3 regions of the Paenibacillus sp. SORGH_AS_0306 genome follow, and region 3 is predicted to be linked to each of the others. Evidence: riboswitches for the same ligand, from Rfam matches in the RefSeq annotation. Region 3 holds a riboswitch; each other region holds the start of a gene.
The links. A riboswitch is a leader RNA that binds a small molecule or an ion and turns the genes downstream of it on or off. The one in region 3 is predicted to bind thiamine pyrophosphate.
Positions count from the first base shown of each region.

Region 1 (10,106 bases), 2.2 Mb from region 3:
TTGTAGATGAAGAAGATGTTGATGCCTGGCTAGTGGTACTTTTTTTGGCGGGAGATGCAAGTTCAGCCGTGCTTTCAAATGAAGAATTAACCGTAGGGAGCGCAGATGTCTGTTGTTGACTACATCCTAGCGTCTGTAAAACAAGCAATGTGGTCACAGCAGATATAGTGATCGGATTGGATAATCTCATTAGTAATCATTCTCCTCAATAGAAAAATATAAATACATATCCACATCAGATTCAACAAAATAACGATACCAAAGCTTTATGTATATCCCTACCCTTGCTTATCTGAGGTGAACCGAAAGTAAATACAATGTCATTTTTGCTCGCGATTGAGATCATAGAAGGATGTAAAGTATGAAATGGATTGTAATTGATAATGATTATCATTAAAATAGAAAGAAGTATAGATAGGTATTCAAGTAGAATAGGTTTGTTCAAAGGGGTTAATCATGAATCTAGATCATTATATCAAGCTGTGGAATCAAGCTTCTATTCAAGTCATGGATGTTCAGCATCATGTACTGACAGCTAAGCAATTATCGCTACCATATTATGTACCGGAAAACGGATTTTTATATACTGTTCGTGGGAATGCGTTGATTACGATCAATGATAACACATACACAACAGAACGATTTCATATGATTCATAGTGGGAAAGAAAGTATCTTTCAGATTGAAGTATATGACGAGTTATTAGAATACTATCTGATATTATATCGACCACAATTATTCACCTTCAATTCATCTGCCCGCTCGTTATTAGAGCATCATTCGGTATTAGATACTGCGTATGAACTTAAACCACATCATCCTATTCTGTTGCACGATAAAATCAAACAATTGCACCAAGCATGGACGTATGTTCATCCATTACAACAATTGCAAGTCCGTACTTCTTTTTTGCAAATCGTATATGACATTTTGGAACAGTTACAGACCGTAGGTCACCAGCACACAACTACAGATCTTGTCTCGCAAGCTATTCGTTATATTCACGAGCATTATGAACTTCCGCTTACGATTGATTCGCTGGCTACTATATTAGAATGCAGTCCACGTCATCTAGCCCGATTATTCCGCAATAGTGATATTGGTCAAAGTCCATCGGATTATCTGATTCAGTTTCGTATGCAAAAAGCGAGTGAACTGCTGATTCAGACAGAGCTAACCTTACAAGATATTGCGATTAATGTGGGCTATCAAGATGGATATTATTTTAGTCGTATGTTCAAAAAGTATATGGGCTTGTCTCCGATACGTTATCGTCAACAACATCGCCAGAACGTACAAAGTCTCAATATGACATCCACCATGTCCGATTTCTCTATTGTTGGGTTAGATGGACACCGCTATAGTGATAATGATTCTCAAAACATTATAGTAAGTGGAGGTTCTTTAATGATGCATAATCCGATAAGACGTTCAGCAGTGTTGATGCTGCTTCTGAGTTTTACTCTTTTACTAGGTGCTTGTTCAGCTCCTGCTTCTTCAACAAGTCAGACCGCTTCAAGTAAGCAAAGTGCAAGTGAAGAAAATGCGACGCAAAGCTCTACACGCACGATCACTCATGATCTTGGCAGTACTGAAGTGCCTGATCAACCGAAGCGTATCGTTGTACTAGAGCAAGGATTTACCCAGACTGTGGCAGAACTACAAGTCAAACCTGTTGGTGTAGCAGATGATAATAAACCTGAACGGTTCCCACAAGACACGCTAGCTTATATTGAAGGATATACATCTGTAGGTACACGCTCGGAGCCGAATTTGGAAGTGATACGTACCCTTGAGCCGGATCTGATTATTGCAGATACAAGTCGTCATAGCAATGTATATGAAGAATTATCAGCGATTGCACCTACAATTGTTTTCAAAAATGATACAGCAAATTACTCTGATATTATGAACTCTACTCAGGCGATCGGTGAAGCTTTGGGCAAAGTAGATGAGACAACAGCAATGCTAGCAGAACATCAACAACAATTGGACAATGTAAAGCAATCGATTAACAGCAATCAGTCTGTGCTTATTATTGCGGCTGATGAAGAAGCAAGCAATTCGTTCCAAGTACGGACAGATCAAGCGTTTCATGCTTCATTTCTTCAAGCGTTAGGTCTGAATTATGCTTTGACCGATGCAGAAGAAGTAAGTCAACTAATGACTACAGAACAATTATTAGCGATCGATCCTGATCAACTACTCATTTTGATTAACGAAGATGATCCATCTGTATTAGCAGGTCAAAAAGACAATCTACTCTGGAATCAATTAAAAGCTGTGCAAACAGGCAAAGCGCATGAAGTTGAATTAGCCAAATGGTCTAGACAACGCAGTATTCCGGCATTGAACCATATTATGAGTGAAGCGACTACTTATTTTAAATGATCAACAAGCTGATCTTAGCAGTAGGGAGTCTAGCAATCTTGATCATACTATTGATGCTCTCGCTAATGATAGGTTCGTCCTGGATTTCTTTACCGACAGTGATCGATTATGTATTTCATTATTCTACGACAATCAAAGAACATATTATTTTGCATATTCTAAGAATGCCGCGCGCAATAGCGGTAATGCTAATTGGTGCTAATCTCAGTATTGCTGGCTGTATTATGCAAGCTTTGACCCGTAATCCATTAGCTTCTCCTAGTATATTTGGAATTAATGCAGGCGCTTCTTTTATGATCGTCTTGTGTACGATTGTTTTACCTGCTGTCAATGGATGGATTCTAGCAGGAGCAGGTTTTGCAGGTGGACTGCTAACAGTAATGATTGTATTGATAATGAGTGTTGCGATTCGCGGAGGCAAAGTTGAAGTTCGTATGGCATTAATCGGTGTGGTTATTCAAGCATTATTATCTTCGTTTACACAGGGATTATTGATCTTTAATGAAGAATCGGCTAGCAAAATATTGTTCTGGCTTGCCGGATCAGCAGCAGGAGTCAAATGGGACGAACTCAGATTATTAACGATCGTAAGCATTATTGGCTTGATCATGGCTATAGGTCTTAGCCGTTCGTTATCTCTGATAAGTCTAGGTGAAGATATCGCACGCGGACTCGGTCAGAAAATATGGACAGTACGTGTGGTTGGTAGTGTGATCGTTATTTTGTTAGCAGGCATATCGGTTTCTATTGTTGGGCCGATTGGGTTTGTCGGATTAATCGTACCGCATATTACACGTTATCTTATCGGAACAGATTATCGTTTGTTGATTCCTTTTGCTGGAGTATTTGGAGCTATTTTATTAACGCTTGCAGATATCGGTTCTCGGTTTGTACATTTTCCAGCAGAGACGCCTGTAGGGATCATAACAGCTCTAATTGGTGCGCCTTATTTTGTGTATTTAGCTAGACGGCAGAGCAGGAGTTCATTATGAGTCATTCTATCGGGAAAAAGCGGAATGTTATGATCATGATCGGGCTTATTGTGATTACTTTTGTTTTGATCATGATAAGTATTCAAGTAGGTGCTGTCGATATAAGCTGGCAAGATATCGGCAGAGCATTTACACAGTATGGAGATGCTGATCTAGCCTATATTATTTTTCATTATCGATTGCCTCGCATTATATTGGCGATCTTAGTAGGTAGCGGGCTTGCAGTGTCTGGTCTGGTGGCACAAAGCATTTTGCGCAATCCTTTAGCCGCTCCTGATACACTAGGGATTTCCGCAGGAGCTGCTTTAGGAGCAGTCTGTAATGTACTTCTTTTGCCTGTAGATATACAGAGTACATGGCTGACATCGCTAACAGCTTTTGTCGGTGGAGCTCTCGGTGCTTTTTGTGTATATCTATTATCTTATCGAAATGGAGTCGATCCTGTTCGGCTGGCATTGGTCGGAATTGCGGTCAGTGCTTGTGGAAGCACACTGGTACAATTACTGATTACACAATCGTCTGCGAATACGAATACCGTTCTTTTATGGTTAAATGGTTCGTTATGGGGACGTAATTGGGAGCAGGTGATACAATTAGCACCTATTATCTTAATTATTGTACCTATCGTCTGGATATTAGCAAAATCTATTGATATTTTCGGATTAAGCGAAGAATCTTCCAAAGGGCTAGGATTACGCATAGAGTGGATGCGTGCTATGTTGTTGCTACTGACAGTGATATTAGCCAGCGGTTCGGTAGCAGTTGTAGGTATGGTAGGCTTTGTAGGTCTGGTGAGCCCTCATATTGCAAGGCGCTTGGTATCTGGTGGTCATCGTTATTTTGTGCCAGTAGCAGCACTGGTAGGGGCGATCATGATGTTACTAGCAGATGTGATTGGACGTGTTCTGGCGCCACCTCTGGAGTTTCCTGTAGGCTTGGTTACTTCGGTCATTGGAGCACCGTATTTTCTATTTTTATTATGGCGTGAGTACAAAAGCAAAAACCGTACAGGATGAAGTTAGATCTGTGCGGTTTTTTGGCGTTTCTTTTACGATTACAGCGATTGTTTGATTGATAAGGAAGAGGGCAAACGTTGTTCTGCGTGCTGAATAGCATCTTGCATAGCTTGATACGGATCGGTGATCATCGCACCATGACCTACAGCAAGTAGACTTGGCTGTAATGCTACTAATTTGCGAGCACTTTGTAGAGATCGTTCTTTGCTCCATGTTGCCAGAGCAGGGAAAGGGAATGTCAGACGTACTGAACCTGCTACAGCAATCCCACCTCTAGTCTGCAAAGCATCACCAGCTATAAGTGATTGATCTCTAGTATCCCACAGCGAAATAGAGCCTGGCGTATGACCCGGTGTGGCGATGACTTGAAGAGAACCTATTCGATCACCTTCATGGAGCAAAACAGAAGGGCGAGTTTGTAGACGCTTGGGAACACTGCCTTTGATCTTAGTCTGAGGTTCATCTGCATCCAAGCTCATATCACCGCTCATTAAGCGTGCATCTCGCTGTGATACATAGACAGGTACATCAGGATAAAGCTGATGTAATGTATCTAATGAACCGACATGGTCATCATGGATATGAGTTAGAACGATAGCGCCTAACGGTTTGCCGATCTGAGAAATCGCGTGCTGAATACCTTTATAACTATTTGGCAATCCTGCATCAATTAAAGTCACACTGGACTCTTCTTCAACGATATAACAATTTACGGGAAATATGCGTGGTAAAAAAATAAGTTGATGTAAGTTGTTCTTGCTAATTATTTTCATATCAATCACCTCTTGATTACACTATAAACTAATAGTATTAGTTAAATCAATAACTATATTCATTATTTCTAAAAAATTATAAGTATTTTGTAAAAGAAAGAGGTTTTCTTTACTAATCTAACGATGATTCTGTTACTAAAAAGCACAAAAAATACACCACTCTACAGCCAGAAGTAACATATTTAAACGTTACGATCTCTATACAAGTGGTGTATTTGCTTATTTATGATTGGACTCTACCGTATGCAGACCTTGCAGAAAAGTATTAATAATCAATTCAAAACTTTGATTTATATCGACATTCAAGCCAAATCCACCGATACGTTCTAGTGAGCTAAAGCCATGCAAAACACTGCGTAGTCCACGTATCGCATGAATCAAGGCTTCTTCATTCAAATCAAATCCGGTTAATACTTGCATGAATAATTCCAACATTTGATGTTTGCTATCATTGATCTCTGCATCATCTATATCTGATGTATAGAACGTAGCTTCATATAATCCTGGATGAGCCCGAGCAAATTCCAGATAAGCCCGCGACATTTCACGTATCGCTTTATCTTCAGATCGTCCTACCGCAGCCCGCATCAATGCGTCTTTGAGTTGATCCAATCCTGTTAATGCCATTTCACGACGTAATCCCGGTAATCCGTTCACATGATTATACAAAGAAGGCGAACGAACCCCTAGCTTCTGAGCTAATATCGTAAGTGTCACTTCATTCCATCCACGTTCATCTGCTATTTCTGTAGCTGCTTGCAAAATAGAATGAAGACTAAGCCCGGTGCGAGGTGGCAAAGCATAACCCTCCTTTAACTATACCTGTTCGTAGAATATGAATAAGATTTGTGTATAAGCTAACGATATTCATCAATCTTATTTATTGTAAGCGATAGGTATACCTTTGGCAAAATAAAATGCAATCTATCTATTTTGATTTATTCAATAATACATAGGCTTGCTGATCTTTTATTTACGCATAAAAATAAATTTCTGTCCGACTACACCGATCACAAATAACAACAAACTTACCCATGGAGCAATCGTAATCACAGGCATCACTTCACGTAAAAAGATTCCCACACCAAAAATCAGTACCAAAATCACCAGATACGTTAAGATAGCGCGTGCATTGATTTGCATGCCTGGCTTTGTCGCATCACTTTGTTCAACAGGCTGATCGGTAAATCTTGTAAGCATTTCGACCAGAGCAATCGAACCTACAGCTACAATAATAAGAGTCGCTACATTGATCTGCCCGACAATGCCTGAATCGCTAATACTGATTTTGAACAATCCCATTAATGCTTGAATAAGAAATACCCATGTTAACGCTACCCACGGAATCATCAAGTAATACATCGGCTTGCTCAATTGTTTCTTTTCCGGTAAATTACGAATTAATATATTGCCGTACTCTATCGATTCTTTACCGAATAACTGTTTGGCAGTTTTACCTTTTTTCTGCGCTTCTAGCAAATGATGACCCATTTCTAAAAGCAATTCTTCGCCTGCTTCACGATCAATTCGTGCATCCCGTACATGTACAATAACATCATCATAATAATCCAAATTTTCTGGTTTTAATTGATCCCGTACGACGTTAATATTTTTAACCATTTGGCGTATTGAGCTCATTATTCATTCCTCCATTCTCGTTGTTCGAAGCTACTATTTTGCCATACTTTCCTTGCGTTGACAATGATCTAGCGTTAATGATAATATGGTTTCAAGATTAAAGCATATTAAACTGATCGGAATTGTTTATTTAAGAGGAGGAATCATCATGGAACGCAATATCGTCATTCGACATCACGACTTGGATCTGACAGCTAGTATTCATTATCCTGAACAGGAACCACAATCAGCAGGACGAGGCAAAAGCCGTACACCGCTAATTGTGATCTGCCATGGTTTTGTTGGCAGCCGTATTGGAGTGGATCGCCTATTTGTTAGTACAGCCCGTGAATTGGCGGCTGACGGTTATATGGTGGTTCGCTTTGATTATGCAGGTTGCGGTGAAAGTGGCGGCGACTATGGCAAAGAAGGACTTGAATCAATGGTCGCTCAGACTCGTACTGTACTGGATTATGCAATGAATTGCAGTGACATTGATCCCACCCGCGTCACATTGATCGGTCATAGTCTGGGTGGTGCTGTAGCTATTCTTACTTCTGTACGCGATCATCGTGTCAAAAGTCTAGTCCTCTGGTCAGCAGTAGGACATCCATTTAACGATATTATCAAATTAACCGGTCGGGACAAATACGATCAAGCTGTGATCGAAGGACAAGCGGATCATTTAGGTTACTCGTTTACACCTGTATACTTTGATTCGCTAGGCAATTTCCAACCGTTTCAAGAAGCCAAGCAATTTGGTGGCGATGTGCTGGTGATTCATGGTACAGGGGATGATGTGATTCCAGTAGATTATGCCTTTTTGTATCAAAAAGTATTCTGGACACGTTCAGAAGGACGCTGTGATAAAGAAATTATTTTCCAAGCAGATCACACGTATTCCAATGGAACCCACCGCCGGGAATTGCTAGATAAAACCCGCCAATGGCTCACCGAACGCAAAGTCGCTCAGACCGATTGGCAACACTGGATGATTTAAGCGCTTGGCAATATAAGCGCGACTTCTTCTAGTGTAATCAACCATGATTTTTGCATAGCAAAATATCTTTCGCTAAGCGCTTGGCAGTATAAGCGCGACTTCTTCTAGTGTAATCAACCATGATTTTTGCATAGCAAAATATCTTTCGCTAAGCGCCTGGCAATATAAGCGCGACTTCTTCTAGTATAATCCAACATGATTTTTGCATAGCAAAATATCTTACATCAAGCGCTTGGCAGTTACAAACGCGATTTCTTCTAGTGTAATCCTTTACCAGATCATTCACCAGTGGTATGGTAAGAAAGAACAATCGAATAGTTACTGATTTCACTAGGGGAGCCTGTTGGCTGAGACGAAAATTCAATTTCGGACCCTTGGAACCTGATCTGGATTATACTAGCGGAGGGAAGTGGAGGCTGAATTTTCACTCATGTTGTGATATACCTGAATGAATGTTTGACCCATTTGTCTCTTCTGGAGATGGATGGGTCTTTATTACGTTATAGGAGGCAATATCAATGACTTTTCTAGCCAAAGTACGGGCGCAACATCCACTGATTCACAATATTACCAATATGGTCGTGACTAATTTTACAGCGAACGGATTGCTGGCGCTGGGAGCTTCTCCTTTTATGGCATATGCGCATGAAGAAGTAGCCGATGTGGCAGCTATAGTAAATGCAGTTGTACTTAATATCGGTACGCTTGATCCATACACCGTCGAATCGATTCAACGTGCAGGACGTGCAGCGAATGAATCAGGTGTGCCTGTTGTATTTGATCCGGTCGGAGCAGGAGCTACCCCGTATCGTACACAATCGGCTTTGCAAATTATCGAACACGTTCAAGTAGATGTGTTACGTGGCAATGTAGCTGAAGTGGCTAATGTGATCGGCGAATCATGGCAGATCAAAGGTGTCGATGCAGGAGCAGGCGAAGGCAATATGATCCAGATCGCAGAGCAGGCCGCTCAAAAATTAAAGTGCATTGTAGCGATCACCGGTGAAAAAGACGTCGTAACCGATGGACAGAACACCTATACCATTGCTAACAGTCATCAGATATTAACGCAAGTGACAGGCGGTGGTTGTCTACTAAGTGCCGTAGTCGGTGCATTTATCGCAGTCGCTGATCCTACACAAGCTCAAGAACGTCTGGAAGCCGTAACAGAAGCTTTAGCATTTTACGGTATAGCCGCAGAGATTGCCTATGAACAGACAGCAGGGCAAGGCACAGGCAGTTTTCAGATGCAATTTATCAATCAATTGTCTCTAGTTACCCCGGAGATCGTAATTGCACGAGCCCAGATCACTTCATCCAAAGCTTAATATTGAACATACATTCATATGATAAAGGAGCGAGACAAGATGAACGTGTATCAAGCATTGACGATTGCAGGTTCAGATAGTGGAGGAGGCGCAGGCATTCAGGCCGATCTCAAAACATTTCAAGAACTCGGTGTCTATGGCATGTCTGTTATTACTGCTATCACAGCGCAGAATACGACAGGGGTACAAGGTGTCTATCCGGTTCAGATTGAAGGTGTTGTACAGCAATTGGATTCGATCGGAACGGATCTACAACCCCACGCTGTCAAAACAGGGATGTTATTTAGTGCAGAGATTATTCGTTATGTCGCAGCAAAAGTAAAACAGTATCAATGGCAACATCTAGTGATTGATCCGGTGATGGTCGCTAAAGGAGGTTCTGTGCTGTTACAACAAGAAGCGTTGCAGGCGCTGATCTCTGATCTGATTCCGCTGGCAGAGATTATCACGCCTAATTTGCCAGAAGCCGAGTTATTAACAGGTCTATCGATTACCAATCTACAGCAGCGCGAACAAGCCGCCAAGCAGTTTGTAGAAATGGGAGCAACATATGTAGTGATCAAAGGTGGACATGATACATCGACGTCTACTGTAATTGATCTGTTATACGATGGAAAGCAATTTGATTATTTGGAAAGTCAGCGGATTGATACGCCTCATACTCATGGCACAGGATGTACTTTTTCAGCGGCATTAACAGCAGAACTTGCTAAAGGCAAAACTATTTATGAAGCTGTACATACCGCGAAGCAATTTATTCAAGCAGCGATTGAAGATGGATTGGGTATCGGTTCCGGTCATGGGCCTACCAATCATTTTGCTTATCAGCAAAGGAGCCGAGTCTATGATCACCAAGCCTGATACTCAGCATATACGCCAGTATTTACGCCTTTATCTAGTGATGGGAAGCGTCAATTGTAATCAACCACCAGAAGAAGTATTAAGGTCTGCTATTGCAGGAGGGATCACTCTTTTTCAATTTCGGGAAA
Region 1 covers NZ_JAUTBP010000001.1:91,401-101,506, forward strand. Annotated here, with positions in the region: gene QE450_RS00405 (hypothetical protein) at 1-190, opposite strand, end outside; gene QE450_RS00410 (AraC family transcriptional regulator) at 457-2,391, shown strand; gene QE450_RS00415 (FecCD family ABC transporter permease) at 2,430-3,383, shown strand; gene QE450_RS00420 (FecCD family ABC transporter permease) at 3,380-4,399, shown strand; gene QE450_RS00425 (MBL fold metallo-hydrolase) at 4,438-5,172, opposite strand; gene QE450_RS00430 (TetR/AcrR family transcriptional regulator) at 5,392-5,970, opposite strand; gene QE450_RS00435 (DUF1129 family protein) at 6,142-6,810, opposite strand; gene QE450_RS00440 (alpha/beta hydrolase) at 6,959-7,789, shown strand; TPP riboswitch at 8,112-8,214, shown strand; gene thiM (hydroxyethylthiazole kinase) at 8,308-9,117, shown strand; gene thiD (bifunctional hydroxymethylpyrimidine kinase/phosphomethylpyrimidine kinase) at 9,157-9,978, shown strand; gene thiE (thiamine phosphate synthase) at 9,962-10,106, shown strand, end outside.
Region 1: another riboswitch for thiamine pyrophosphate. It lies ahead of thiM (hydroxyethylthiazole kinase); the one in region 3 lies ahead of QE450_RS09870 (thiamine phosphate synthase).

Region 2 (10,106 bases), 2.7 Mb from region 3:
GTATTTTGATAAATTAAGTGGCGAGCTTCTTGCTCTGATATCTGCTGAATCTTAGCCCATTCAGAACAGACAGTAGCAGTCATAGACGGATGAGTCATTTGTCCGGCAAAAGAACCTTCAAATGGCCACGGGCCGTCCGTTTCAGCCATCACCAGATGAGCAGGATATAGTGTAGCCAATTGCTGAATTTCCGTTTCATACTGAATATCTGGCGTAAACGAAATATAATAACCTTTGGCTATCATACGATCAATCGTAGCAGGATATCCTTTGAACCAGTGAAAATGAGCTTGAGTGATACCATAATGTTCTAAAAGATCACAGGCGATCTCTGCATCTTCATAGACAGCATGTAAAATAACAGGCTTGTCATAAGCAGCAGCAAGTTGTAGGAAAGCAGACAATACATCGATATATCTTTGTTCATCTAATTGGTCGCCACGTTCTACTGCTTCTTGTCGCAAGTAATACGGCAATCCAATCTCACCAATCGCTACTATATTATCAATACGTTGCTTTATCCATACCAATAACGTCTCAAGCTCCTGCGAGCCGGGTAAAGGCTGTTCTGGATGATATCCATAAGCAGGGCGAACGATAGACGGATATTGTTGAGCCAGCTTCTCATTACGCTGACAGGAAGGTAGATTCATCGAAACTGTAATCAGCGACTGGATATAATGTTCTGGAAGCGATTTAATGATTCGCTTAATCTGTTGATCTTGATATTGATCCAGATGGATATGGCTATCGATAAGTGGAGCATAGACAGGCTTCATGATTGATCACCTTCATGGGTATCACGCATCGCATTCATCAATTGTCTGCGTAGAGCAATAAATTGCGGATCATCGGTAATCTCTTCTCGCCTTGGACGAGGAAAAGGAACTACAATATTATGCAGTACAGTAGCAGGACGACGAGATAGCACATAGATTCGATCTGAAAGTAGTAATGCTTCTTCAATATGATGAGTGACAAAAATAACCGAGCGTCTATTTTCTTCCCAAATGTTCAACAACCATGATTGCATCTCACTGCGTGTAAAAGCATCTAACGCACTAAAAGGCTCATCCAGACATAGAAGATCACGAGGTCCTAGCAAAGCTCTTAAAAACGCAACCCGCTGTTGCATCCCGCCAGATAATGTATGAGGATAAGATGATGCAAAACCACCCAGTCCAACTTTATCCAGCCATTGTCTGGCTAATTCTAATGATTCTTTGCGCGGTAATCCTGCTACTTCGCGCGCCAAAATAACATTATCTTCAATCGTACGCCAGGGCATCAAAGCAGGTTGTTGTGGCATATAACCGCTCAATCCTTTACGACCGGTTATATTTTGTCCGTCCAAAAGGACTTGTCCTTGATCGGGAAGCACCACGCCACCAATCATTTGCAAAAGCGTACTTTTACCGGAACCAGAAGGGCCGATAATGGATACAAATTCACCTTGCTCTACATGCAGCGAAATGTCTTGCAGCACATGTAACGATTGCTTGCCCTGTGTAAAAGATTTGCTGATTCCTTGTAATGCTAAAAGTGGAGTAGAGTTGTTCACCGATAAAGTCGGATCTTGAGGTTTATTTAGCGACATCTTTAGAACCTCCTTTGACAGCACGATGTTGTGCAGGATGATGCCAGCGAACACACCATTTTTCGATCATATTGATTAGCATAAATAACATAAGACTGATCACTACAACTACCAGTATCGCTAAAAACATATGGTCGGTGCGAAAAGCTGATTTTTGCAACATCATATAATAGCCAATTCCTTCACTACTGCTAATCCATTCAGCGATAATAGCACCCATTACACTATACGTTGCAGCAATTTTAACTCCAGAAAAGATCGAAGGTAAGCTAAAAGGTAATTCTAATTTCCAAAAGATTTGATTTTTAGAAGCGCCGATCATTTGCATATAATTAAGCATTGTACGATCGGTAGTAGCCAGTCCGCTCAGCGCCGCAATGGTCACCGGGAAAAAGCATACCAGAATAATCACAATTAATTTGGACAATATCCCAAATCCGAACCAGATAACGAGTAGCGGTCCCAGAGCAATCGTAGGGATATTTTGACTCAAGATCAATAATGGATATAATGCTGAACGTAGAAAAGGAATATAATGAAGCACGCCTGCGACCAGTAATCCAAAAGCAACACCTATACTAAAGCCGGATAGTGTCAATTTTAACGTCGCCCATGTGTGCAAGCCCAGTCGGTCTTTCTCACTCCATGCTTCATGTCCAATCAATGCAGGGCTAGGAAGAATCCATGTCTCAATATGGAATAGACTGGTTGCCAGTTGCCAGATAATCAGTAATAAAACAACCGCCCCGAGGGGCGGCCATAGCCTGTTCCACCATGTATTCATCGTAGACATTAGCGGTACTTCTCAGTTAATCCATCCATACTGATTCCGGTTGGACTATGAGCAATTTTGATCTGAGAAATAATACTCGGGCTTCCTTTTTCCACTAACGCTTCGTGCATTTGCCGAACCACTTCTAACAATTCGCTAAGTTCGCCTTCCATCGTGGTCTCAAGTGGATGCACTTCATATTTCACACCGGAGGCTTGAATCACTTCTATTGCCCGGTCGACATAATCGTAAGAGTTCTCACCAGCTTGAGTTTTGGGAATAACCTGAATACTTAAAAGGGTGTGTGCCATAGTAGTCATCTCCTTATGTTCTATTTATGATTTGGTGGTTTCAGGTAAATAATCGTTTGTATATGCTTTGGTTGCATCTAACGGTTTGTCTAACAATTTCTGCTTGAACATCCAATCGGCATAACCTTCCCAGACTGATTGTTTTTGCTCGCCCCAGCGTTTGGCATCATCTTGATAACGTGGAGATAACCATTTTTGGCTAGCTTTGACCAGTGCAGGATCAAGATCAGGTACTGCTTTGAGCAATATATCTGCTGATTCATCAGGATGAGCGATTGCATATTCATATCCTTTACTGGTTGCCGCCATAAATGATTTCACCAGTGCAGGATCGGTAGCGATCTGCTTCTCATTGGTTACGATAACAGGTGTATAATAATCTAATTTATCTGAATAATCTTTTACATATAACATATCTAATGGTTGTCCGCGAAGTTCTGCTTCAATTCCTGTCCATCCATAGAATATCCATGCAAAGTCGATTCCTTTTTGTACAGCTGTAAAATAATCCGCATTACCGATATTAACACTTTTGACTTTGCTAACATCGCCACCGTCGGTATCCATAATGGATTTCATAACTGCTTCTTCAACAGGCGATCCCCATGCACCGTAGGATTTGCCTTCCATATCTTTAGGGCTTTTGATTCCGCGATCTGTAGGAGCGGCAAAGCCAGATGTATTATGCTGGATAACTGCCGCGAGTGACACTAAAGGCACTCCTTGTACACGCGCTTGAGTCACACTTTCCTGATAACTGATTCCAAAAGGCACTTCACCAGAAGCGACCATGGTATCTGCTCCACCTTGACCGGGAGTAATAATTTCGACGTTTAATCCTGCTTTTTTATAATAGCCCTGTGCTTGGGCAACATATAAGCCAGTATGATTCGTATTTGGTGTCCAGTCGAGCACGACTTTTACATCTTTAAGGGCAGATGTTGATCCTGCCTGATTGGCTGTATTGCTTGTACTTGTTGCTGAACCACATGCAGTGGTGATCCACAATAAACCTACCATTAACCACGGTAAGCTTTGACGCCACCTTTTTTGAGTTCTCATTACCGTCATCCTTCTTTCTTCTAGCTCAAATAGTCAATCCTGTAATACTGGGTAAAAGGCATAAAAAAAACGCCCCCATCGGGACGACATAGGTGCAATTATAAGCTAGAGTACAGCATATAACGACTTGTTACTTTCCTACGCTGGCATTATCCAGATCAGGTATAAGGGTCTGTATTTATCACAATACACTCTCAGCCAGTTGCAACTAGCTCCCCTGTACATATGCGGTTTTTTTACATTGTAATTATAGACCAGAGGGTATCAACTGTCCAGTAAAGAGAATGCGGTGTCATCAGCAAAAGACAGTGTATTTCGGTTCAGTCTCGCTGTCTAAGGGTATTTACATATACGGAAGTTTGTAACTAACAAAAGTTCCATTCAATATTCTTCTATACGTATCGCATAGATATACATAGACATAGATATTGAATACACCCATACGTTTATATACAGGAGGAGATTGATCATGAGTAAAACAGCTGAAGAACAAGCGATATTAACTGCATTAGAAGGTAATCCATTTTGTGCACTAGGTACAGTAGAAAATGACAAACCTAAAGTACGCTACATGGCGCTATATAACGAAGGCTTGAATATTCATCTCGCGACAAACCGCAAAACACATAAAGTCGAAGAGTTAGAAAAAAAATCCGAACTGTTATGTATTGTTGGGTTATGAAAAAGGCGGCACTAATCAAGTCGTTGAAATCGAAGGTGTAAGTGCTGTATCTACAGACGACGAATTGAAAAAACGTGTTTGGAAAGAAGAATTTAAAGAATGGTTTTCCGGTCCAGAAGATCCTGATTATGTGATCCTAGATATCAAACCACAAACGATTGAATATACAGATCAAGATGGTAACAAAAAAACGTGGACTGCGTAATCTGATACAACTTTAATGGTTTAAGATAGCAGTTATCACATAAATGACTCGGAATTTGAAATTTGCGAAACAAGAGAAATGAATGCAAAATTCAAATTCCGAGTTTTTTCGTCTTTATTTTTCCATAAAAAGGATAAAATAGGTACTTGAGGAACTTGATAAGGTATACTCAAATAAGGTATAAAAAGGTATATAGAAATATTTTATAGACTAACCTGTAAAATGACGATGATGGAATAAAATGAAAGTCTCATTGATAGCAAGATATAAGGAAATATACTGGAGGTGGTTTCCTTGAACTTAAAACAAATAGAACAACAGATTGAGCAGGAACGCCGCATATTGAACCAGATGGCAGAAGAACATGGGATGCGCGATTATCGTGTGTTAGACCAATCAGAACAATTAGATCGAATTTTAGATATGTATTTTCAATATAAAGATCGAAATACTAATTTTTTAACTCCTTAATCTCAAAGAGTTATTATTTATGAAAAGAAACATGACACAATCATGTAAATTATAGAATTTTTCGCAAAATAAATCTTATTTTCATAAAAAATAGAACTAATAACCCTTCAAATATATCAGCTGATAGTATACAATTCTATCATGCGTTTCTTTTGGTAGCCTTTTTACTATTTATCTGCCTACTCTAAATCATAATTTCTAATATGATTTTTTTAAAATCAGCATGTTAAGTACATTGTCACTGCTTGTTCATGCTGTTATACATATAGGGCATAGAGATAAATAGGAAAAGGTCAAGCAAATGCGAATATATTTGGGAGGGGTTTTTTATTTTGAATTTGGGAAACAAAACATTTAAAAAAGCAATTACTGTCATCGCAGCTCTGCAATTGTTTGCAGTGTCGGCAGTTCCTGCTTTTGCAGCCGAAGCCACTTCTTCTGAATCTACCGTAAAATTACGTTTGTTGGAGACAACAGATATTCATGTGAACGTAATGAACTATGATTATTATTCAGATGCAGCGACAGATCAATATGGATATGCCAAAACAGCGACATTGATCAAAAATGCGCGTGCAGAAGCCAAAAACAGTGTATTGATCGATAATGGTGATCTATTACAAGGTAATCCGTTAGGTGACTATGTAGCCAAAGTTGATCCTTTAAAAGCAGGCGAAGTTCACCCTGTCTACAAAGCGATGAACCAATTGGGTTATGATGCAGGAAATATCGGTAACCATGAATTTAACTATGGTCTGGATTTCTTGGGTAACGCTCTCAAAGGCGCTAACTTCCCTTATGTGAATGCTAATATTTATACAGATGATGGCACAGGTTCAGGTGAGAAAAACTATTTTACTCCTTATTTGATTTTGGATAAAGAAGTCACTGATGAAAGTGGAGCTAAACATACGATTAAAGTAGGTGTTATCGGCTTCGTACCACCACAAGTAATGCAATGGGATAGCGCAAACTTGTCGGGGAAAGTGGTTGCTAAAGATATCGTTGAAACAGCGAACAAATTTATTCCACAAATGAAAGCAGAAGGCGCAGATATTATTATTGCAGTGCCACATTCTGGCTTTGAAGATATTCCTCAGACTGAATTGATGGAAAATTCCGTATTGTACTTGAGCAAAGTGCCAGGTATCGATGCGATTATGTTCGGACATGCACACAAAGTATTCCCTAGTGCTGATTTCGCTGGTAAAACAGGCGTAGATCTAGAAAAAGGAACAATCAATGGCGTTCCTTCAGTAGAGCCAGGTTTCTGGGGCGATCACCTGGGAATTATTGATCTTGAACTAAAACAACAAGGCGACAAATGGACAGTCTCTGATTCTAAAGTAGAAGCTCGTCCAATCTATGATACTGCTACCAAAAAAGCATTAGTTGATGCAGATCAAGGTGTAGTCGATTCTGTATACAAAGAACACGAAGAAACGTTAGGATATATTCGTGGACCTGTTGGTGAATCTACTGCTCGTATCACCAGTTACTTTGCACTGGTAGAAGATGATCCATCGATCCAAATCGTAACAAACGCTCAAAAATGGTACTTGGAGAAACAACTTCAAGGGACAGAATATGAGAACTTACCTATTCTTTCTGCAGGCGCTCCATTCAAAGCAGGTGGACGTTCAGGAGCAAGTTATTACACAGATATTCCAGCAGGCACGATAGCTATCAAAAATGTATCTGACCTTTATGTATATCCAAATACAGTTCATGCTGTGCTTGTCAATGGAGCAGAAGTGAAAAACTGGTTGGAATGGTCAGCAGGACAATTCAATCAAATCGATCCAGCTAAATCAGGCGAGCAAGCGTTAATCAATATGGACTTCCCAACGTATAACTTTGATGTTATCGATGGGGTTACTTACCAAATTGATGTCACACAACCACCGAAATACGATGCAAAAGGTGCTGTTTTAAATGCATCTTCTAACCGTATTGTGAACTTGCAATTTAACGGTAAAGCTATCGATCCAGAACAAAAATTCGTAGTAGCTACAAATAACTACCGTGCTTCTTCGTCCAAATTGGCGAATCCAGATGGCAAACGTATTATTCTGGCTGCACCAGACGAGAACCGTCAAGTAATTATCGATTATATTCGTGAAAACAAAACAATCAATCCGGCTGCTGATGGTAACTGGTCACTTGCACCAATCAAAGGCAACCCAACAGTAACATTTAACACTTCTCCAAAAGCAAAAGATGCATTGTCTAGTGCCAAAGCAGTTGCAGGAGCAGATCCAATTGCTTATGTAGGAGAAGCAGCAGATGGTTTTGCTAAATATTCAATTAATCTTTCTAGCGCAGCAGCAGGTAGCAAGCCAGCCGTAACACCTGCCAAACCGCCCAAACCAGTAACACCAGCGAAGCCTACCAAACCAACAACGAAGCCGGTTCCAGCACCTAAACCGACAAAACCAGCTGTTGATAAGCCAGCTAAACCTACAGATGAGAAAACCTATATTATCAAAAAAGGTGATAATCTGTACCGTATTAGTCTGAAATATGGCGTAACATGGGAAGAACTTGCTAAATACAATAAAATTACAGATCCAACGAAGCTTCAAGTTGGAGATTCGATCGAGATTCCTGCTAGCTAATAGCAACGTAACTAGAGTGAATGATGAACGTATCAACTTCAAAGACTGCAATAGTAATTATTGCAGTTTTTGTCGTATTCAAAAATATCAAAATAAAGCCGATAATATACTGAACGCCTAATGTGATCTTGATTGAGGATGTTATAATATGAGAAATGAAAAGTAAAGCAACTCTATTTAAACCCGATTAATTTTCACGTTTATACTACGTTTTTGTTTTAATATTAAGGAGGATCTCTATGAATTGTAGCGGTTGCAGTTATGTTCAGCCGATAGAAGACCAAGGAACAGTGTCCTTGCGACCGCTTTCTTCTTCTCTTGAAAATCTAATTCGACAACAGTCTTATGATACGTATATCATGGAAGATATTTGCTCTATTTCATATCAATCAAGAGAACAGATGCTTGATATCATGCACTGGGTACGAAGTTTACCTGAAGAAATTACATCTTGTGTATCTGTAGGTTTGTTAGGTTCAGACGATATTGGGGGAGAGCCGGTATGGTTGCCATTGTCTGTATTTGTTAATCGACTACAGCATGACGATGTTGTTGAAATTATTCGACAAAAGCAATTTACAAGCCATATGCAACCGATTGTGAATCAACATGAGCAAGTCATTGCTTATGAATTTTTGCTTCGTCCGATTATAGATGGCCCTACATTTCAGCCATATCGCTTATTCGATATTGCGCATCAGACAGGGTTACACTCATTTTTGGATCGGGCAGCTCGTATTTCAGCGATTGAGACGAGTGCGCAACATTTACAACCAGGTATCAAACGCTTTATTAACTTTTTACCATCTTCTATTTACAATCCGCAGTATTGTTTGAGTCATACGTTTGCTGCTATTGAACGTCTTCATTTGAATCCAAAAGACTTTGTATTTGAAGTGGTTGAAACCGAAAATATTGTTGAAATGCCTAAGTTACAAAATATTTTTGATGTCTATCGCAGTAATGGGATATCTGTCGCTTTGGATGATGTAGGTTCAGGATATTCCAAGCCTGAATTAATCGATCATCTGCAACCTGATTATGTCAAAATCGATCGTAGCTTAATCGATCATTGTGATATCTCTGCTGAGAAACAGCAAAAAATTATTCATATTTTGCAGCGTTCGCAAAACCATGGTTCTACTGTGTTAGCAGAAGGTATAGAACGCCGTGAAGAATATGACTTTTGCCGTAGTATAGGAATTGAGCTAGCACAGGGTTATTTATTCGGTAAGCCTGCCGAATACCCTCGTCAAATGCTAGGTTAAATGATTGGATGTATGACTCCTATCTTGATATTTCCAAAAAGACTTTTCTTCTCAAAGTACATGAACTTGTACTGAAAAAGAAAAGTCTTTTTTAGATTATTGTTATCTTTTATTTATGAAGATTCAGTAGCTTGCTTAGAAGTAGATGCTACGGTTGGTTCAGAACGAGACTCCTGTAATAAATGCTTGAATTTGGAGGTACAAGCGATAATCAGTATAAACACTATAAGAGCAATACCAGCAATCGTCGTTAGTGTAATCAGATTAAAGTAACGTGCTACAATTCCTCCGGATAATAAGCCTAAAATAATACCTAAAGTAGTTAATGTTTGTAGTATAGAAATCCCTCGACCTCGAAAAGGTTTGGGTGTGATTTTCAAAAAAATAGAAGTGATAGGTAGATTAATCAAAGCATTGATAATCCCGATCGCTAGGCTCCATACATAAATAGGAGAAAGATTTGTAGCATGGATATAATTAAGTGGAGTCACACAGCTCATTAGTATACCAAAAGCAATAATAGTACATAACAAGAGTAGACTAGAATTTAATTTACGTAATAAAAAAGGGCCTATAATTGCTCCTACGACAGCTCCAATTCCTTCTATACTTTGAATCTGACCATAATCGATAGCAGGTAAACGAAACACTTGAAGCAAAATAGAAGTATACGTTGTATCAAATATCCCGGCAACAAACATAAAAGGAATCAAAATCATAAGCAAAAAGAACAGCGAAGGGATACGATAAACAGTTTTAAGACCGGAAATCATTGATGCCCAGATCGGTTCGTGAGTTACTTTTTCTTCTGGCGTAAGATCAAGTTTAGCTTTGGATACAATAAATGAATTAGCAATCATAATAAATATAATAGAAAAGAGATATGATAAAATATCGAGTACAAAAATCATAGATACTGAAGTGGTGGTTAATAATAATCCAGCAATCGCAGGGCCTATAATGTAGACAGTAAAATAAGTACTTTGACTAATCGACATAGCTTCATTAACATGATTCTCACCAACAATATCGGGAATAAAAGAAGTGCGGGCCGGGTAAAAAATAGTTGTACCGATTCCTTTCAAAAAAACCAAAACAATAAGAGCAAGTGGAGAAGCTA
Region 2 covers NZ_JAUTBP010000001.1:5,008,139-5,018,244, forward strand. Annotated here, with positions in the region: gene QE450_RS22235 (TatD family hydrolase) at 1-779, opposite strand, end outside; gene QE450_RS22240 (ABC transporter ATP-binding protein) at 776-1,597, opposite strand; gene QE450_RS22245 (ABC transporter permease) at 1,584-2,381, opposite strand; gene QE450_RS22250 (MTH1187 family thiamine-binding protein) at 2,390-2,680, opposite strand; gene QE450_RS22255 (ABC transporter substrate-binding protein) at 2,705-3,742, opposite strand; TPP riboswitch at 3,860-3,971, opposite strand; gene QE450_RS23605 (pyridoxamine 5'-phosphate oxidase family protein) at 4,212-4,424, shown strand; gene QE450_RS23610 (pyridoxamine 5'-phosphate oxidase family protein) at 4,411-4,629, shown strand; gene QE450_RS22265 (aspartyl-phosphate phosphatase Spo0E family protein) at 4,924-5,100, shown strand; gene QE450_RS22270 (bifunctional 2',3'-cyclic-nucleotide 2'-phosphodiesterase/3'-nucleotidase) at 5,433-7,718, shown strand; gene QE450_RS22275 (EAL domain-containing protein) at 7,958-8,986, shown strand; gene QE450_RS22280 (MFS transporter) at 9,100-10,106, opposite strand, start outside.
Region 2: another riboswitch for thiamine pyrophosphate. It lies ahead of QE450_RS22255 (ABC transporter substrate-binding protein); the one in region 3 lies ahead of QE450_RS09870 (thiamine phosphate synthase).

Region 3 (10,106 bases):
TGTGTAATGAGCATTCGTAATGAGAATTAATAAAGCAAGTAGAATCTTCCGTATCTAATAACAAGAACAAAATAAGAAGTAATACACGCTTATCCCTTATTTTGATCAACTATATATAGATTCTTACTCTATACTCTTTCATTCCTAAAGATTATATTTTGTCATGATGATCTAGAATATTTTGCACAAATTCTGTTTTGGCTTGAGTGTATGCTTCTCGATCATCTTTGTTGTCTATTGCTAAATGTTGCTTCAATTGACCGTATTGCTCTGCCCATTCTGGATGTGCGATCAATCGATCCCGAAACAGAAGTTGATTTTGCCATTGCTGACCTTGTTGCAATACGATATGCAAATGAGCTGCCCGCTTATCATTGATCACTTTGACAAAAAATCGGCGATGCTGTTTACCATCTAATTCAGGCGGAACGTAATGCCAATCTTCTTTTTCCAATATAGGAATAATAACTGGTAATTGATCAAATGAATCTGTGATTGCCATCATATCTATAATAGGTTTGGCAGGAAGATTAGGTATCGCTGTACTACCAAAATGCTTAATATGTTGTATATCCACAGGAGATAGTAACTGCGTTAATTCATTTGTATAGAATTTGCCCTGCTCTATCCATTGTGGATCAGGTGGTGCAATCTCTACTGATTCTGTTGCCCAGATCGGCCATGTCGATTCATTCTCAATATTAGTCATCCTATTCCCTCCTTTTCAACCAAAATAACGATGATATAAAGTGCGTGCTTCTGCTATATCTTTTGTACCATGCACCATAACACGACCATCACGGAAAATAACAAAACGCTGTTCATTTGGCATCGTCATAGATACTAAAAAAGGAGTAACACTCACTTGATTTTCTTCAAGCTTGGCTAAGCGTTGAGCGGTCTGCTCTAGATCTATTATCATTTTTTGTGCTGGACGAATCTGTACCGTATCTCTACCACATAGTACTTCTGTTTTACTTTGACCCGCTTGAGTGAGATGTGGATACGTAGGTTGGGTACCACAAGAAGGACAATTCGACTTGCGTGCACTATTCATTTTGATAGACACCTGTTCATTATTCCATAAGTCAAATGATAACAATGTACCACGCAGTTGATCTGTATTACCGCTAAGAATCTTAATGGCTTCTGTACACTGATGAGCTACAACCATCTGAACAGCAGGAGGAATAATACCTGAAGTATCACAAGTATCTCCTCCAAGTGGTGCAGATTCCATTAAGCATTGTAGACAAGGTGTCACTCCGGGAATAATCGTAAATGTAATGCCGTAGCTTCCTACACAACCACCATATATCCAGGGAATATTATATTTTTGCGAAATATCATTAATCATTAATCGAGTCTCAAAATTATCTGTCGCATCCATGATCAGATCTACCCCTTTGGCTAGATCATTCATTTCATCAGCCGTTACGTCTGCAATATGTGCTTCAATAGTTACGTCAGAATTAATCTGTTGTAGACGACGTTGAGCAGCGATAGCTTTGGGCATACGATCTTGAGCATCTTGTTCTGTAAACAGTTGTTGCCTTTGCAAATTACTCCATTCTACATAATCGCGATCTGCAATAATTACTTTGCCTACTCCTGCACGAACCAGTGTCTCTGCAGAGCTAGAACCCAAAGCTCCAGCTCCTACAATAAGCACAGTGGCTTCTGTCAAATGTTGCTGACCTTTTTGACCTAAAGGAGTAAATCGCACTTGTCTGGAGTACCGATTATGTTGTTCTATTTGTTGCTGATTATTGGTATTATTCACGTTCAAGTCGTGATCATCCCTTCTGCTGGACTGCTCGCCACAGCATACTCACGTACAGGGATCATGCCTGCTTCCCTTCCTAATCGTCCTGCTTCCACACCTAGCTTCATAGCTGTTGCCATTTTAACAGGGTCCGTTGCGCCAGAGACAGCACTATTAAGGAGTACCGCATCGGCTCCAAGTTCCATCGCATACGCAGCATCTTTCGGTGAGCGTATACCGGCATCGACAATCACAGGTATAGTCGCTTGATCGATAATCCATTGCAACGCTGAAGGATTAAGTATTCCTTTACCAGAACCGATCGGGGAAGCTCCAGGCATAATCGCATGTACACCAAGTTGCTGTAAGCGTTTGGCTAACATATAATCATCAGAGATATACGGCAGAACAATAAATCCTTCTGCTAGCAAGGCTTCACAAGCTTTGACTGTCTCCAAAGGATCAGGTAAAAGCAATGTATCATCTCCGATAACTTCTACTTTTATCATATCACATAATCCAGAAGCTTTTGCCAGACGTGCTATCCGAATAGCTTCTTCGGCTGTTTTGGCTCCTGCGGTATTAGGCAATAGTTTATATTTTTGGAGATCTAACATTTCTAGAAAATTCGGTTCATTCACTTGATCTAGATTCAATCGTCTTACTGCAAATGTTAGCACTTCTGTGCCCGATGCTTCTACCGCCTGATTCTGAATCTGCAAATCTGTAAACTTCCCTGTGCCTAGTAACAGTCTCGATGTAAATGTATGTGTACCTATCGTTAACAAATCAGCCACCTCCTACAAAATGTACAATCTCTAATATATCTTTGTCTGCTAGTGTAATATGCGGATGCTCTTCTTTTTGCAAAATTTGTTGATTATGCTCGACAATCACTGTTTTATGACCTAATGATAAAGATTCTAGCAATTTGGATACAGTATTCAATTCAGGCTCTATCCATTTGTGATGACCATTGATAATCAGTTCCATGTAGTCACTCCTTTCGCTATAACTTGATCGCTTGATTTTTGTAAAGCTCGCTTTGGAGCAAAACAATCTGGAATATGCGCTGTATCATTGGTTATCAAAGCTTGTGTCATCCATTTTGCTGTACCTGCCGCTAGTAAAATACCATTGCGATAATGACCTGAAGCTGTCCATAAGCCATGAATAGGCTCAATCCGACCTAAATAAGGCAATTCATCCGGTGTTCCAGGACGTATACCTGACCAGCAACGGACAAACGTAGCTGAGCCAATAGCAGGCAGATATTGTTCAGCCTGAGACAATAACTGTGCAATAGCAGAAATATCTACACTAGTATCGATTCGATCAGATTTACTGGTAGCACCGATCCAGAGTCGATGATCACTTTTGGGAATAATATAAATTCCTTCTCCATAGATCGTATGACCAAGCCACTTTGACGGAGTGTTGACTTCGATTAATTCGCCTTTGACAGGAATAAAAGGTAATTCATATTGCTCGGTTGCTAGCAATTGTTGTGTACTCAATCCTGTTGTTAAAACCACCTGTTCAGCATATAACTCACCTCTGTTACTCACTACACCTTTAATTTGAGAGTTATTTTGCTGATACAGTAAACGTAAAACTTCTGTTTCCGAATAAAAATCAACTCCATATTGAGTTGCCGCTTGTACAAGTGCTTGATTAAGTAGCGCTGGAATTAATTGCGGTTCGTCTGGATTATAGATCATCCCTGATGGAGCATGCAGTTGTGGTTCTACTTGTGCCAGATAAGAGGGGCTCCACCACTGTTTGCGATCTGTTTTTATATTGTTAGCGTTCGTGATAGCAGAAAGACTGTAGTTATCGTTAAAAGTATGTTGATTGTTATCCAGTTGATGTTGAGGATTTCGATTAGGATGATTTGAATTTGGATCAATAGCATTTGCCTGCCATTGAACTTTTGATTGTTCTGCATGTAATGAATTTAACTCTATTTCAGTGAGAGGAAGTAAAAATCCCTCTGTTCGCAATCCAATATCTATGCCTGTTTGTTCAAGTAAATCGATAGCAAGCTTGCTATACAAGGATTGACTATACAGCGCCAATTGATGCAGTTCTACATGTGTAAAATGCTCAGAATGAGCAGCTAACATTCCACCTGCCGCCCCTGATGCACCAGAAGCTGGTTTACTTTTCTCAATTAATGCTACTTTGACCCCTTGCTGTGCTAGTTCATATGCCAAAGCAGCACCAATCACTCCTGCGCCTACAACGATTACATCATAATGATTAGTATTGAGATTGGATAAATGACCCATGATCTCATTCACTTCTTTCCTCGTAGTTATAGATTGGCAAACGTACGATTTGAAATACTTGCCTTATATTGCTGACAGATATGTTGAGGATAATCTGCTTCGAAAATACCAGACATTACCGCAATTCCTTTCGCCCCAGCCTGATAAATATCCTGACAATGGGCTGGCTGGATACCACCGATCGCAATCACCGGTATAGACACTGCATGACATACTTGTTCCAGTTGAATCAATCCCCGCGGAGATCGATCAGGCTTGGAAGTAGTAGGATAGATATGCCCGTAAAAAATATAATCTACTCCTTCCTGCTCAGCTTGTAGTGCTTGTTCTATATGATGAACAGACCGTCCTACTTTCCATGTCAAAGGTCTATGATCAATCGAAGGATAAGCCATATTTTCGCTTAAATGTACCCCTCCTATATTCATATCAACCGCTAATTGCGGTCGACTATTGATCCTTAGTTGTGAGCGCGGAACACCTTTATCTACCATTTGCTGAATTGTATTGATGATCTGAAGATCAGACCAATTTTTTTCGCGAATATGAATAGCAGTAACCCAGGGGTATACTTGTGATGCGATCTCTATCAACTTAGTCATCGATTGCTGACCTGTACTAATCGCATGAATTTCCATACTTATAAGATGCCTCCTTTACGTTCATAGATATAATAAAACGCAAAAAAGCCACTTCTTTTTAATAAGAAGTGGCTAGTATAGATCTAGAAAATAATGATCGCTCTGTTCGATCAAACAAGATTATTTAGAAGGAACGGAAATTGTATAATCTTATTCATCTATAGTAATAAGACATTTAGTAGATTATCACTACTTCATATTCTCTATTACTGGATTATTCCGATTATTGTATCGAACATTTCCGAAACTCTGCTACCACTTCCCTACGCTGGTATGATCCAGATCAGGTACAAAGGGTCCGAAAGCAATATCTGCTTTCATCTCAGCCTCAAGCGGCCCCCCTAGTGCATTCAAGCTATTCAATTTGTTATTCATCTTAGCAAAGACTATTCAATAAAGCAAATGATTCTCAGACTCTTTATAAAGTCATCTTTTACAGTTCATTTTAAAAATAAATGAGTACAACTAGCTATGACATCTTAAAAAGATGGAAAATCTTTTATTTCGCTTTAGCTTCAGACCACTGCTCAACATCCCAAATTTTAGTAACCCAATCTTCATAAAATTCAGGTTCGTGAGACACGAGTAATACTGTACCTTTATATGCTTTTAAAGCGCGTTTTAATTCATTTTTAGCATGAACATCCAAGTGATTGGTCGGTTCATCGAATAATACCCAATTGCTTTCACGCAGTAATAGTTTGCACAAACGAACTTTCGCTTGCTCTCCACCACTTAACATACGCATTGGGCGCGTGATATGCTCATTTTTCAGACCACAACGTGCCAGATGACCACGCACTTCATTTTGACTTAAATGTGAAAATTCATTCCATACTTCATCTATCGGTGTCAATTGGTCTGGACGTACTTCCTGCTCAAAATAAGCAGAATGCAAATAATCGCCCAGATATGTTTTACCACTAACCGGTTGAAGTTTACCTAGAATAGTTTTGAGCAATGTTGATTTACCTACACCGTTACAACCAACAATCGCAATTTTTTCGCCACGTTCAATATTCATTGTCATTTTAGGCAATAAAGCATGTGTATATCCAATCTCAAAGTCTTTACCTTCAAAGACTGTTTTACTACTTGCACGAGCTTCTTTGAAATTAAATGTTGGCTTAGCAAATTCTTCTGGTTTGTCGATACGTTCGATACGATTTAATTGCTTTTCACGACTTTTTGCACGACCGGATGTAGATGCACGTGCTTTATTTTTTTGAATAAATTCTTCTTGTTTTTTGATAAAATCTTGCTGTTTTTCAAAGGCTTCGATATGTTGATGCTTTTGAATATCAGCCATTTCTAAAAACTTATTATAATCAGCTGTATAACGATTTAATTTGGCAAATTCCAAATGATAAATTACATTAACGACTTGATTCATAAAATCTGTATCATGTGAGATCAATACGAAAGCATGTGGATATTCTTGTAGATAACGAGTTAGCCATTGGATATGCTCTACATCCAGATAGTTGGTAGGCTCATCCAGCAACAAAACATTAGGCTTTTCGAGTAATAGCTTGGCAAGCAGTACTTTAGTACGCTGACCACCGCTCAAAGCTGTTACGTCTTTATCAAGTCCAATAACATTGAGTCCAAGACCGTAAGCCATATCTTCAACTTTGGTATCTAATAGATAAAAGTCTCCTATTTCCAGTTGCTCTTGAATATCACCCATTCGTTCTAACAATACTTCCAATTGTTCCGGGGATGCTTCAGCCATCTGGTTGGTGACTTCATTTAACTCCTGCTCTAATTCTAGCAACGGAAGAAAAGCATCTTTCAGTACATCACGTACTGTTTTTCCTTCTGTTAACTTAGTATGCTGATCTAAATAACCATAACGTACACGCGGAGCCCATTCGACTTTACCGCTATCTTTCAACAGTTTACCTGTCATAATATTCATCAATGTTGATTTGCCAGCACCATTTGCACCGACTAAGCCTACATGCTCTCCAGCAAGCAGACGAAAAGATACATCCCGAAATAATGTTCGGTCTCCAAAATTATGTGTTACATTTTCTACTGATAACAAACTCATACTAAATAATGCTCCTGTCTATGTTAAATATCTCTTTTTTAAATATACATCATCACAAAATTGCTACAGAGTGTATTGTAACATAAGCAGAAGCTGTCTAGAACTGAAAATTTTCATTTTTTTACATTCATTTTCTGATGTGTAGAATAAATGTATGCTTTTACGAACGGTTTGAAAGAATTGAAGTAATCTTATTATCGTTGAAGATTTTGCCATTTTATGAAAAGATCAAAGCTTTTTTACTTACTTCTAAAAATTAAATTTAACTGTCGGTTGTTACTTTAAGAAGTAGATTGTATTAGTTTTAAGACATAGCTTGTTAAGAATATTATAAACGACTGAATACTTTGAATTTGATTTTGACTTTAGTTAATAAAAAGCCTAGTATGAAAAAGAACCTTAGGGTTTATTCCTGATTTCTAAGGAGGAATTAAAAGCCATGAACATGTTTTTACAAAGTCACTTTCAAAATTAATTAACTCTCTCAAAGTATTGTTTTTATAATGTTACTTTACTATTTGCAATACTACATTTGAGGGAGTTTTAAAAATGAATGATCAAAGAATAAATACTACAGCTGAAACAACATTGAATTTGCTCTTAGAAAAAGCCCACAAATTGCGTGAAGAAGGGCGTGCTAAACAAGACCCAGAAATTCTGAAAGAAGCACGTTCTCTTCTTTTAGAAATGGTCGCTACCTATCCAGATCACGCTGAGGTAAATTACCAGACTGGAATGGTTCACGATAATTCCGGATATCCGAATGAAGCTATCCCTTATTATGTAAAGGCAATTGACCAAGGTCTTACAGGAGCAAATCTGCAAAGATGTTTGCTTGGTCTTGGCAGTACCTACCGTTCTTTAGGTTACTATCAAGAAGCGGTTGAAACTTTACATCGAGGTGTAACAGAGTTTCCTGAACACCGTGGCCTTCAAATCTTTTATTCAATGGCTCTGTATAATGCAAAAGATTACAAACAGGCTATGGAGATTGTTTTGGCTAATCTAATGGAAACGACTTCTGATGAACATCTTCAATACTTCAAAAGAGGAATTTCTTACTACGCTCAACACCTTGATGAAACTTGGTAAATTTTTATCGTTTTAAAATTAAGCTTGATGCACAACCTGCCAAACGATGATCGGTAGTTCAAAACCAAAAACCAGTAACCTTTTATAAGGTTATTGGTTTTTTTGTATGACTTTTGAGTTAAAAAAGCTATTTTATACAACATTAATGAATTAAAGGATTACGGCAATCACGTAGAAAGTATCCTGATTTCGCAGCTTCTTTGGCATCGGTGAATAAATCTTGAGCTGGTGCAGGTAACTTACAACCATTAGGATAAGCATACTTGATACCTGAATCAGGATCAGTCGTTCCTAACCATGAAGTCTTTTTCACTAATCGTCCTCCGCCAAGCGCATAATTATTATAATAACCGCTTCCTGTCGGAATCCCCTGCAAAAAAGAAATAATACCGATATCGTTAATACTGTTGTTCCATTCCTCTTGCGATATCGTTGGTAATGTAAATGTATAAGAAATCCCATAACGAGAAGCATATTCATTGTGTTTATTGATATAGTAAGCCAAATCTTTTTGAATTGAACTCACTATCGCTGTACGTCTCACTTGCTCAAATGTATTGATCTGATCTAAAAGCGCTATATTCGTCTGATCCGCTAACTGCTCTGCTTCTCCATCTAACACTTTTCCTGTACTGGCTTCGACAACATGCACATAATGATCTAGCGTAAATTGGATACTATTGCCTTGTGCATCAGAATACGCATATGGCTTTTTCGGATGCCAAATATGTCTAGCATTAGGCAATCCATCACTTCCTGCATAATCTTCAGTCGCATAGATGTAATAACCATCATAATCAATCACTACGATTGCAGGGATATAGTGCAGTAGATTTTGCTGTGCAGACTCATCTCCACGAATACCAAAATTCAAATACAATGTATTCAAAAATGTATGTAATGCTAACTCTTTATCTGCTCGAAAAAACTTTTCTGAAGAGTATCCTGCTTCGTATTGTTGCTGCTCATTCGTACTCATCACCTGACCTGCATCTTGAGCAGCTGTACGAAGTGCTGTAGTATACGAAATTTGTAGACTTGATGCTTGCGCCTGTTCGTCAGTATGTAAGCCACTCAGCCAAAATAGCGGAAAGAAAATAATAACAAACAAAATAGCAAAATCAGTAATCTTCATTCAGCACCATGCCTCCATAACGTGCAAGTACAGCAGAACGATTCTGATTTCCTTCGATCCCTAACATTCCGCGCAATATCGCTGCCATTGTTCGATTCGTACTTTCTACTTTCACTGTAAAATAATCTCCATTTTGTAAACGATATTGTCTGCTTTGATCATCTTTAGGTGTGCTATTATCTGGATACAATACAGGCATGATAGCATTCTCATAGTATCCCTCATACACAGTTGTAAATTTATTTTGAAAAGTATTTACGTTCGCTGGATCTGTATATTCAGGATGATATGTTTTGTGTAAATGTTCGATTTGAATAGTATACTCATTGCCTGTTGTATTAATTTCACGCGTGAAATCATTATACATAGTAGGTGTTACGTATCCTTTGGTGCGTACAGCATCTGTAAATTGAACAACTGCATTATAAACTATCATCTGAGAAAGATCGTCTTGTCGCTCTGCCGCTTGCATCGTAGGAAATACATATAATAAAGCTACCGCAAGAAAAGCGGCAAATACTTTGGACATCGAATTCATAGCGTTCTCCTTGATCGTTCTGTGGTATAGCACTATGGGCTACTACATCATATTGATTAGCTAAATAGAATAGTAACCACTTCACCTTGTGGATTCGTCTGGTAAGTCACTTGATACGTACGATTGACTTCTATTCTCAGTAATGCAGATGGTTCAGGTTTTACAGCATGAGGATAAAGCACATGATCGATTTGCATATCTACACCGATCTCTTGAATCTGAGCAATCGATTGTCTGACCTGTGCACCTGTATACGTCAACTGTTCTGAAATGCCTATATACTGCTGAACGCTTTGCTTTTGTCCTTGCATCACAGGTTCTGATAATTGATTTACTTTCTGAATACCACCACTTAGATAAAGTGCCGCAAGGCAAGCTGTTCCGAACAAAAATAATTGAACAGCGAGCCACAGCATACTTTTTGTACTATTATCCATCGATTAGTCCTTACTGCTGAGTGAAGACAAGACCACGTACAACGTTAGAACGATCTTTAATAATCGCAGCTTTGAATTTACCGCTCGGATTAACATACTCTGGGCTTGATTCTGTCATCGTATTATTCATATCACCATTGGCTTTAGCTGT
Region 3 covers NZ_JAUTBP010000001.1:2,291,547-2,301,652, forward strand. Annotated here, with positions in the region: gene QE450_RS09845 (GrpB family protein) at 152-709, opposite strand; gene QE450_RS09850 (MoeB/ThiF family adenylyltransferase) at 725-1,783, opposite strand; gene QE450_RS09855 (thiazole synthase) at 1,786-2,553, opposite strand; gene thiS (sulfur carrier protein ThiS) at 2,555-2,758, opposite strand; gene QE450_RS09865 (NAD(P)/FAD-dependent oxidoreductase) at 2,749-4,068, opposite strand; gene QE450_RS09870 (thiamine phosphate synthase) at 4,083-4,694, opposite strand; TPP riboswitch at 4,941-5,050, opposite strand; gene QE450_RS23635 (ATP-binding cassette domain-containing protein) at 5,197-6,090, opposite strand; partial or broken gene QE450_RS23640 (ATP-binding cassette domain-containing protein) at 6,165-6,753, opposite strand; gene QE450_RS09880 (tetratricopeptide repeat protein) at 7,303-7,845, shown strand; gene QE450_RS09885 (hypothetical protein) at 7,988-8,980, opposite strand; gene QE450_RS09890 (hypothetical protein) at 8,967-9,518, opposite strand; gene QE450_RS09895 (hypothetical protein) at 9,575-9,955, opposite strand; gene QE450_RS09900 (ABC transporter permease) at 9,966-10,106, opposite strand, start outside.